Gloeobacter violaceus PCC 7421: one gene and its partner. The protein of the gene in region 1 binds, or shares a complex with, the protein of each later gene. Links are inferred from orthologs where the notes say so. Each region holds a gene or a part of one and is shown on either strand. Other genes may lie near its edges.

Evidence for each region.
Region 2: rpsF (region 1) and rpsT share a complex: the UniProt entries of both Bacillus subtilis proteins name them as parts of the 30S ribosomal subunit. The link is inferred for Gloeobacter violaceus PCC 7421 from one-to-one orthologs.

What each region holds. Positions count from the first base shown.
Region 1 is NC_005125.1:461,869-466,621, reverse strand. The notes cover bases 1,124-3,800. They hold rpsF (30S ribosomal protein S6), read left to right. Parts: upstream 1,124-2,155; coding sequence 2,156-2,446; downstream 2,447-3,800. Other genes in these bases: GLL_RS23380 (FHA domain-containing protein), read right to left, coding at 2,901-3,800; GLL_RS02260 (single-stranded DNA-binding protein), read left to right, coding at 2,452-2,904; GLL_RS02270 (long-chain-fatty-acid--CoA ligase), read right to left, coding at 1,124-2,010. Also shown: GLL_RS02275 (ABC transporter ATP-binding protein), read right to left, coding at 1-448; more of GLL_RS02270, read right to left, coding at 502-1,123; more of GLL_RS23380, read right to left, coding at 3,801-4,037; GLL_RS02250 (substrate-binding domain-containing protein), read left to right, coding at 4,181-4,753. UniProt on the Bacillus subtilis protein: Binds together with bS18 to 16S ribosomal RNA.
Region 2 is NC_005125.1:151,916-156,931, reverse strand. Bases 1,168-4,107 are described here. They hold rpsT (30S ribosomal protein S20), read left to right. Parts: upstream 1,168-2,453; coding sequence 2,454-2,762; downstream 2,763-4,107. Other genes in these bases: acs (acetate--CoA ligase), read left to right, coding at 2,767-4,107; GLL_RS00825 (hypothetical protein), read right to left, coding at 2,042-2,311; GLL_RS00830 (transglycosylase domain-containing protein), read right to left, coding at 1,168-1,926. In the rest of the region: more of GLL_RS00830, read right to left, coding at 1-1,167; more of acs, read left to right, coding at 4,108-4,710; GLL_RS00810 (PP2C family protein-serine/threonine phosphatase), read left to right, coding at 4,907-5,016. UniProt on the Bacillus subtilis protein: Binds directly to 16S ribosomal RNA.

The sequences.
Region 1 (4,753 bases):
GGTCTGGATTGTTGATCAGTGCCTGGGCAATCCCAAGGCGCTGCTTCATGCCACCTGAGAAGGTGCCGGCCGACCGGTGGGCTACGGTGTGTAAATTGACCAGTTCCAGCATCTCAAGGACGCGCGCCCGGCTGGAGACGCCTTTGAGGGCTGCAAAGTAATTTAAAAATTCGAACGCCGTCAGGTTGTCGTATACGCCGAAGTCCTGGGGCAAATAGCCGAGGCGTCGGCGCAAATAATCGGGTTGGCGAAGGATATCCACATCTTGAAAACGGATTTGGCCCGCTGTGGGGGTGGTGATCGTCGCCAGCATCTGCATCAACGTCGTCTTGCCCGCACCGTTGGCGCCAAGTAGGCCAAGAACACCCCCATCAAGCGACAACGACACTCCCGAGATGCCTACGGCACCGGATGGAAAGACCTTGCTGAGCTTGTGGATATCAAGCATCGTTGAGGGCGCGCGGGAGCCCGAGGCGAAGGTGCATGCATTTGTGAGAGTAACTACTGCGCAGAATACCCTTTAAATCCTTCCTTGAGGACGCGCTTAAGGATTTTGCCGGTAGTGGAGCGCGGCAACTCTGCCATCACGGTGACCCGGCGCGGACATTTATAGTCGGCGAGCTTCTCACGGCAGTAGCGGATGATTTCCTGGGCTTCGGGCGGCTCCTGCTCAGAAATGGGTTCTACAAAGGCGTGCACCACCTCGCCGCGCAACTCGTCGAATTCGCCCACCACCGCGGCCATCCGCACCCGCGGGTGCGACTGGAGCACCTCTTCGACCTCGCGGGCATAGACATTCAGCCCGGCCACGATGATCAGATCTTTGAGGCGATCGACGATGTAGAAGTAGCCGTCGCCGTCGCGGTAGCCCAGATCCCCGGTGCGCAGCCAGTCGTCTACAAAGACTTGGGCAGTCTCCTCGGGCAAGTTGAGGTAGCCCTTGAACGTGTTCGGCCCGCGCACCAGGATCTCGCCCACCTCGCCGTCGCTCAAAAATTCGCCGCTCTGGGGATCGCGGATGGTCATCTGCTGCCCCGGCAGCGGAATGCCGATCGATCCGGCTTTGCGCACCCCGCGCAGGGGATTGACGGCGGTGACCGGGGAGCATTCGGTCGGCCCGTCTCCTTCGAGGATCACGGTCTGAAATTTCGCTTCAAACGCTTCGAGGACGGGCAGGGGCAGCGGCGCCCCGCCGCTGATGCAAAAGCGCAGGTTGGTGAGTGCCGTGCCCTCGGTGGTAAGCAGGGCCGCGAACAGCGCGGGCACGCCGATAAAGGCCGTGCACTCGAATTGTTTGAGGTGCGCCAGAGCCTGGGCGGGTACAAAGCGCGGCTCCAGATACACACTCGCGCCGTTGCGGGTGCAGACCAATAGACCGATGGTCATCCCGTAGGCGTGAAACAGCGGCAGAACCATAAAAAGCCGGTCGGAGGGGCCAATTTCAAGCGCCGCAGCGCAGGCCTCCGAGTCGTAACCAAGGTTGCGGCTGGTGAGCATCGCCCCTTTGGGTCGGCCGGTAGTACCGCTGGTATACAGAACGGCCACCACATCCTCGGGGGCTACCGCAGCCGGCTCCAGCAGCGGCGGCGCGGCAAACAGATGCTCAAACGGCGTGCCCAACTCGCCGCCTCCGACCGTGACCACCTGGATATTCAGTTCCGCGATCAATTCGGCGATGGGCGGCAACAACTGACCCAGGGAGACGAGCACCCGCGCGCCGCTGTCGGTGAGCAGATGGCGGACCTCCTGGGGTTTGAGCAGGGGATTGACGGTCACCAGTTGCGCGCCGAGTCTCCAGATGGCGTAGGCTGCGATTGGAAAAGGCAGCACGTTGGGCAGCATCACCGCCACACGATCGCCGCACACCACCCCCAACTGAGCCAGACCGCCCGCCACGGCGGCACTTGCGCGCGCCAACTCCCCAAAGGTGAGCGACTTTTCGGGGCCGATAAAAGCGGGTGCATCGGGGTGAAGCTGGACCTGGCGATCGAGAATGCGCGATAAATTCATGGAGGTCGGACGAAAAACTCTCACCCACGGTATCAGCTTTTGCAAACAGAAAGCCTTCTCCCCGCGGAGGGTGCTTTTTGTTACTGTGGTGAAAGTGTTCCTTGCTCCCTTCGGGGGGCCAGAATCGACCGTAAGGAGCGATCCCGTGTCCACCAAGTACGAGACCATGTACATTCTTCGTCCCGACCTCACGGACGAGATCATCGATCAAACGATCACCCGCTACCAGACGCTGCTTGCCGAGCAGGGCGCCGCCCCCGTCGAGACGCAGCACCGGGGCAAGCGCCGCCTGGCCTACGAGCTGAAGAAATTCAAAGAAGGCATCTACGTCCAGATGAACTACGACGCCCCGACAACGGCGGTGGCCGAACTGGAGAAGGCCTTCCGGCTCAGCGAAGAGGTGATCCGGTTTTTAACTGTTCGCGAAGAGGATTAACCGCCATGAACGCCATTGCTTTGATGGGTACGCTTCAGTCCGAGCCGGAATTGCGCTTCACCCAGGACGGGCTTGCGCGCCTTTCGACCCTGCTCGGCTTCAGTGCCGGCCGCCCCGAGGAACCGGACTTTCAGATCCGGATGGTCGCCTTCGGCAACCTGGCCGAAGAAGTCGCCCGCACCCTCCATCACGGCGATGGTGTCCTGGTAGAAGGCCGCCTGCAGGCGGAGACCAGGGGTCGCCCCGACGGCACCAAAGAAAAAGTCACCGAATTGATTGCCCGCAAGGTCTACCCGGCCACCGTGGGCGAGAGCCTGGCCGGAGCGACCCCTGCTCCTGCCGCCGCCCCAGCCGCCTCCGCCAAAAACGGTGCTCCCGCCGCCCGCCCGGCGCCCCGTCCGGCGGCTCCCGCCCGGCCCACGGCTCCCGAGCCCGATCTCGACGATATTCCGTTCTAGCCGGCCGCTTTGCGACTTTGGTAGAAAAACCAGCCCAGCCCCAGCAGCAGCACCAGCGGCACCGGGATAAAAAAGGCCACCGACTGGCGCAGCAAGAACACCCAGATCACAGCCAGCAGGGCGAGCACGCCCAGGGCGAATAAAGTCACCAACAGCCAGGGGAACTGCGCGGGTTCTTGCAGCAGCGTCGGATTGCTGTCGATGACCGGTGCCGGTGTTTGCAGCATCGTCTGCTGTTCAGGCGGAATGTAGGAATTGGCGTTCGGGGCGGCAGGAGCCGGTCTGGCTGAGGGAGCGGACGGTGCGGCGAAGGATTGAAAGAATGTTTCCTCCGGGACAGGTGGAGCGGACGGTGCCTGGGGGTGGTAGACCGTTGCGTCGGGATCGACTGTTTGCTGGAAGAATGTCTCACCGCCCATTGGCGGCACCGGTGGAACGTAGGGCGCCTGGGCGCTCGGCGCCGGTACCACCGCCGGACGTGGAGGGGGCGGTACGGTGGGGGCGCTCGGGGATGGGGCCGGCGGCATCTGGAGCATCGTCTGCTGCTGGGAAGGCGGCGGTGGGGTGCTCACCGGCGGCAAGGGCAGGGGCGCTGTGCCATTGGGCGACGGTGCCGGCTGGGCCGTAATCTGAGGAAGCGGTGGGGCACTCGGCGGCTGGATCGCCGTCGCATCGGCGGGCATGGCCGCGGCAACGGGTGGCAGCGGCGCGGCGACCGGGCGCGGCGGCGGCAGCGGTGCCGGCGGCAAATCTATAAGCGTCTCGGGCGGGTCCGGCATCTGGGTGTGCATCCGTCCCGGCTCGACAATTTGGGTGAGAGCCCGGTAGCGTACCCGCAGACGCGGGCCGCTCGGTCCCCCGAGTTGCAATTCGTCGCCCGAGCGCAACTCCACCGAGTCGTTGTTGACGCGTTGGCCACGCACCAGGGTGCCGCCCCGGCTCGCATCGGTGAACACGACACGCCCGGCGCGGATGGCAATCAGGCCGTGGTTGCGGGAGACACCGATGTCGATGTCGGCAAAATCGATGTCCTTTTCTTTCTGTTCGCCCCGCCCGAGGCTGATCTCTTCTTGATCGAAGGCAAGCACTTTTCCCGCCAGGGAGCCCGTCAGGCATTCGATGGTGATATGCATGGCCAATTCTCAACGCGGCGCTGGTCGCTGCACACGCCCAGCTTACCTCCCTAGGGAAAATGGCTGTGTTAGATTCTTGGCTAGATCCGTGGCAGTACCGGCATTCTTCTACTACAGGTTCCAGCCCGGGCAGGAGTTGCGCAATGCAACTGTTTGAAACTTCCTACAAGGCTTACCGCTGTTCGCGCAACATGCCGCTCAATTGCGACGTGCTCGTACAGACCGCCCAGCAGATCCCCGGGGCCAAATTCTGCCAGGAATGCGGCTTTCCGACGTTGCTGGCCGAAAAATCCGAGATCCGCGGCACGCGTGGTACCTACCGGATCGTCAAGTTCGTGGGCACCCGCGGCATGGGCAGGCTCTACCAGGCGATCCAGGCGGGGGACAACCAGCCGTGCGTCGTCAAGGAGTACCTGCTTCCCAGCCGCTGCTTCAACAAAGCCGAGACCCGCCAGCGCAAGGACGCCTTCAAGCGGGTGGCGGGTCTATTGCCCGCCGACGGCAAAAACCAGGACTTTCGGCTGGTCAGCCCCTGGGAAGCGATCGCCGACGAGCAGGGCGAACGGTGTTATCTGGTGACCAAAGGCGCGCTCGAAGCGTCGCCCACCCTCGCGCGGCATCTGGCCGAAAGCGGCCCGATGAACGCGGCCCAGGTGCGCTCGGTGCTCAACCAGGTGCTCCAATCGCTGCAGTTTCTGCACAGCCAGAAATTTCGG
Region 2 (5,016 bases), 310 kb from region 1 along the record:
GTAGCATTCGCCGGTCGGCTCGGGCTCGGGGGAAGGCTCCTCCAGACCCTCAGGCAATTCGGCCGGGTACTCCTCACCCATCGGCGGCGAGACTTCGAGCGGTTCGCTCTGCTCCAGGGCAGGAAATGCCTTGACCGGAAAAGTCGCCATCACCCGGCCCATGTACCGGCCCCAGAGAACGGCTGCCAGGGCGCTGCTGCCGCGCGTCGGGCGATTGTCGTCGTTGCCCAGCCAGACGCCCGTCACCAGTTGGGGCGTGTAGCCCACAAAAAGTAAGTCGCGGTAGTTTTCGCTGGTGCCGGTCTTGCCCGCCGCCGGGCGATCGATGGCGGCTTTGCGGCCGGTGCCGTTGGCGATGACCTGCTCCAGCATGCGGGTGACGGTGGCGGCGACCGCCGAAGAAAGAGCCACCCGGGTGCGCGGTACCGCCGCGTAGAGTACTTTGCCTTGCGAATCGACAATGCGGCGCACGGCGGTGGGTGCCACATGGACTCCGCCGTTGGCGAGGGTGCCGTGGGCGCTGGTGAGTTCCAGCAGCGTCAGCTCCGAGGCCCCGAGGGCCATCGCCGCCCCCGTGCGCAGGCGGCTGCGCACCCCCATGCGGCGGGCGACATCGACAACTTTGTCCTCGCCCACGCGCGTAAACAGTTGTACCGCGACAGTGTTGCGCGATTCTTTAAGGGCGTTCACCAGCGTCATCTCGCCGTAGTAGCGGCGATCGGCATTTTTGACCTGATAGGCGCCGAAGCGGACCGGCCGGTCGCTTAGTATGTCCTCCGGGCGGCTGCCGGATTCGATAGCGGCGGTGTAGACAAAGGTTTTGAACGTCGAACCCGGTTGGCGCAGGGCCTGCACGGTGCGGTTGAACTGGCTTTTTTGATAGTCGCCGCCGCCTGCCATCGCCCGAATTTCGCCCGTGGCCGGGTCGAGGGTGATGATCGCCCCCTGGCCGACGCGCCGGGAGCGGTAATCGGCCAGCGCACCGCCGAGCGCTTTTTGGGCCTGCGCCTGCATCTGTGGGTCGAGGGTCGTCTCGATGGTCAGCCCCCCCGGAACGCTCTCGGTGCCAAGCAGGCTCGCCAGCTGCGAGCGCACGTAATCGACGAAGTAGGCGGCCTGGGTTTTTTCGGAGCGGGGGCCGGGTCTGAGCACCACCGACTTTTTGCGGGCCGAGGCGTACTGCTGTGCATTTAGATATCCCACCTCGACCATGTTCTTGAGCACCACATCGCGGCGCTTGCGCGCCAGGGTCTTGTCGATTAGCGGCGAGTAGCGGCTGGGGGCCTGGGGCAAACCGGCGAGCAGCGCCGCTTCGGTGAGGGTGAGCTTCTCGATGTTCTTGCTGAAATATAGACGTGCCGCGTCCGCGACACCGTAGGCGCCGGAGCCGAAATAGATCTGGTTGAGGTAGAGGGTGAGAATTTCTGCTTTGGACAACTCCTGCTCGATGCGCGCGGCGATCAGGATCTCTTTGAACTTGCGCCAGAGGGTGCGCTCCTGGGTCAAAAACAAATTGCGCGCCAATTGCTGGGTGATGGTCGAGCCGCCCTCGCGCACCTCCCCCGCCTCCGCGTCGCGCCACAGCGCCCGGCCGATGCCGATCAGATCGATGCCGGGATGGTTGTAGAAGCGCCGGTCCTCGGTGGCGACGACCGCCTGGACCAGGTATTCGGGTATTTGCCGGTACTTGACCTGCTTGGCCGGACCCCGGGCGGCGCTGTAGAGGCGCGATCCGTCCATCGCCTTGACGATGAGCCGGTTTTCGGGGGTAAAGCGGCGTACCTGCTGGGCGGTGGGCAGATCCCACAGCAGGGCAAACCACAGGCCCAGCAGCGCCCCGGCGAGCGTGACGACAATGCCGATAAACCACGCTCGGCGATGGCGGCGCCAGGTATCGGCCATGGACGCAAAAAACTTGGCGGTCATCGGCTCCAGCGGGCGGGCAGGCGGGCGATACGTAGGATCAGTCTAGCGATCCGAAGCCATGGCCGCCTCCACTGTGTCGAAGACGCCGGGCGCCCGCGCCGCGTTCCGGGCAGGCTCAGCCGGTGTGTTCGTTGCGCCAAACTTCGACGGTGGTCAGGCGGGCGTCGATCTGTTGGCTGAGGGCGCGGATCTTGGTGGAGAGGGTCCGCAAATGGATGGTCAATTCGTCAAATTCTGCCTGCAATAACGCCCGGCGCTGGCAAGCCATCGGGTCGGTACCGGTCACCCGGCGCAGGTTACGGTCGAGCACAAGTCGCTGCTGGTGAATTTCTCTGGCTTCGCGGTAGAGGAGGTCGCGCTTGCTGTGTAGAGCCTCTAGATCCATCGAGAACCGTCTCTGTGTTCGGCACCGGTCAGTATATCCGCTGCATCGGAGCCTGTTTTGCGCGTGCAAGAACTTGTCACAAAGCCTGGTGCTTTGGTTTAAAATTGTGTGCTGCCGAAGTATTTGCCAGGAAGAGAACACCGTGCCGAATATCAAATCTGCCATCAAGCGGGTCGATGTGGCCGAGCGCAACCGCCAGCGCAACATCGCCTACAAATCGATGATCAAAACCTTCACCAAAAAGTTCATGACCCGCCTGGGCGAATATGCCCAATCGCCCTCCGAAGCGGTGCTTACCGAGGTGCAGGCGCTTTTGAACCAGACCTTCAGCCGCATCGACAAGGCGATCAAGGCGGGCGTCATCCACACCAACACCGGCGCGCGCAAAAAATCCCGCCTCGACGCCGCGCTGCGCACCGCCCTCGCCAAAGCGCAAGCCAAGGCCGGCTAGCGCCATGTCTTCCTTCGAAATCGAGTCGCTCCTGCACGAAAACCGCCGCTTCGCCCCGCCCGCGGGCTTTGGCGAGGGCGCCTGGATTAAGAGTCTCGAGCACTACCGCGAGCTGTGCGCGCGGGCTGAGGCCGATCCGGAGGGTTTCTGGGCGGATCTTGCCCGCAGTGAGCTGCACTGGTTCACCCCCTGGCAACAGGTACTCGATTGGCAGGAGCCCACGGCCCGCTGGTTTGTGGGCGGCAAGCTCAATCTTGCTTATAACTGCCTCGACCGGCATCTCCAGACGCGCGGCGACAAGGTTGCCGTGCTCTGGGAGGGCGAACCGGGCGAGGTGCGTGCGCTTACCTACCGCGAACTGCACGCCGAGGTCTGCCGCTTCGCCAATGCCCTGAAGGCGCTGGGGGTCGGCAAGGGCGACGTGGTGGCGATTTATATGCCGCTGGTGCCGGAGGCGGCCGTCGCGATGCTCGGCTGCGCGCGCATCGGGGCACCCCACACGGTAGTCTTCGGAGGCTTCTCGGGCGACGCGCTGCGCGACCGGCTCATCGATGCCCAGGCCAGGGTGGTGGTCACCGCCGACGGCGGCTGGCGCAAAGGGGCGATTGTTCCCCTCAAACCGCGGGTGGACGAGGCGGTGGCCCAGGCTCCCGGCGTGGCTCATGTGATCTGCCTGAAGCGGGTAGGCCAGGAGGTGGCCATGGAGCCGGGGCGCGATCACTGGTGGCACGAACTGGTGGCCTCCCGGAGCGCCGAGTGTCCGGCTGAAGCGATGGACTCCGAAGATTTGCTGTTTATTCTTTACACCAGCGGCACCACCGGCAAGCCCAAGGGCGTCGTGCACACGACTGGTGGTTACAACCTCTATACCCACATCACCAGCAAGTGGATCTTCGATCTGCACGACGAGGACGTCTACTGGTGCACCGCCGACGTAGGCTGGATCACGGGCCATTCGTACGTGGTGTACGGGCCCCTGTCGAACGGGGCGACGACCTTTATGTTCGAGGGTGCCCCCAACCAACCCGACCCCGGCCGCTTCTGGCAGCTCATCGAAAAGCACCGCATCGGCATTTTCTATACCGCCCCGACCGCCATTCGCACCTTCATCAAGTGGGGCGACGATTGGCCTGCCCGCTACGATCTTTCTTCGCTGCGGCTTCTAGGCACGGTGGGCGAACCGATCAACCCCGAAGCGTGGATGTGGTACCACCGGGTGATCGGCCAGGAGCGCTGCCCGATCGTCGATACCTGGTGGCAGACCGAGACGGGCGGGATCATGATCACCCCGCTTCCGGGGGCGACCATCACCAAACCCGGCTCGGCGACGATGCCTTTTCCGGGCATCGTCGCCGATGTGGTCGACCGCGAGGGCAACAGCTGCCCCCCCAACCAGGGCGGCTATCTGGTGATTCGCAGGCCCTGGCCCTCGATGCTGCGCACGGTCTACCGCGACCCGGAGCGCTACCGTCAGAACTACTGGAGCCAGGTTCCCCACGCCTACTTTGCAGGCGACGGTGCCCGCCGCGACGAAGAGGGCTACTTCTGGGTGATGGGCCGCGTCGACGATGTGATCAACGTCTCCGGCCACCGCCTGGGCACGATGGAGATCGAATCGGCCCTGGTCTCCCACCCGGCAGTGGCCGAGGCCGCCGTGGTCGGCCGACCCGATGAGATCAAAGGCGAAGCGATCGTCGCTTTTGTGACGGTCGAATCGGAGGTCGAGACGACGCCTCAGTTGCTCGAGGAGTTGCGTGCCCACGTCGTCAAAGAAATCGGCGCCCTTGCCCGCCCGGAGGAAATCCGCTATGCGGAGGCGCTACCCAAGACCCGCTCGGGCAAGATCATGCGGCGGCTGTTGCGCTCGCTCGCCTCGGGAAGCGACCTGACTGGCGACACCTCGACCCTCGAAGATCGCTCGGTGCTCGAGAAGCTGCGCGAGGGCTAAAATCTGCGCGGTTGTATGAGTTATAGCGGTGGCCCGGTGAAAAATTAACCGCATAGTGAGCCTTTCGAGCCCAAAATCTCGCTTATTAAATAGACCCTCGAACTGCCTGCCGTCTGGAGAGCCTGCGGCGGGTTGCGCCGTGGAGTCGGGTTGCCGGACACGGACGAAGCCGCCCTATCCCACCCATCAGCACAAGATGTATTACCTTGCCACCGAAGAGTACCAACGCCTGCCTTCCCCGCTGGCTGACCGCTACACCGTTGTCAATCGCTCTCCGCTGGTGGTGCGCGACCTTTACCCGGAGCG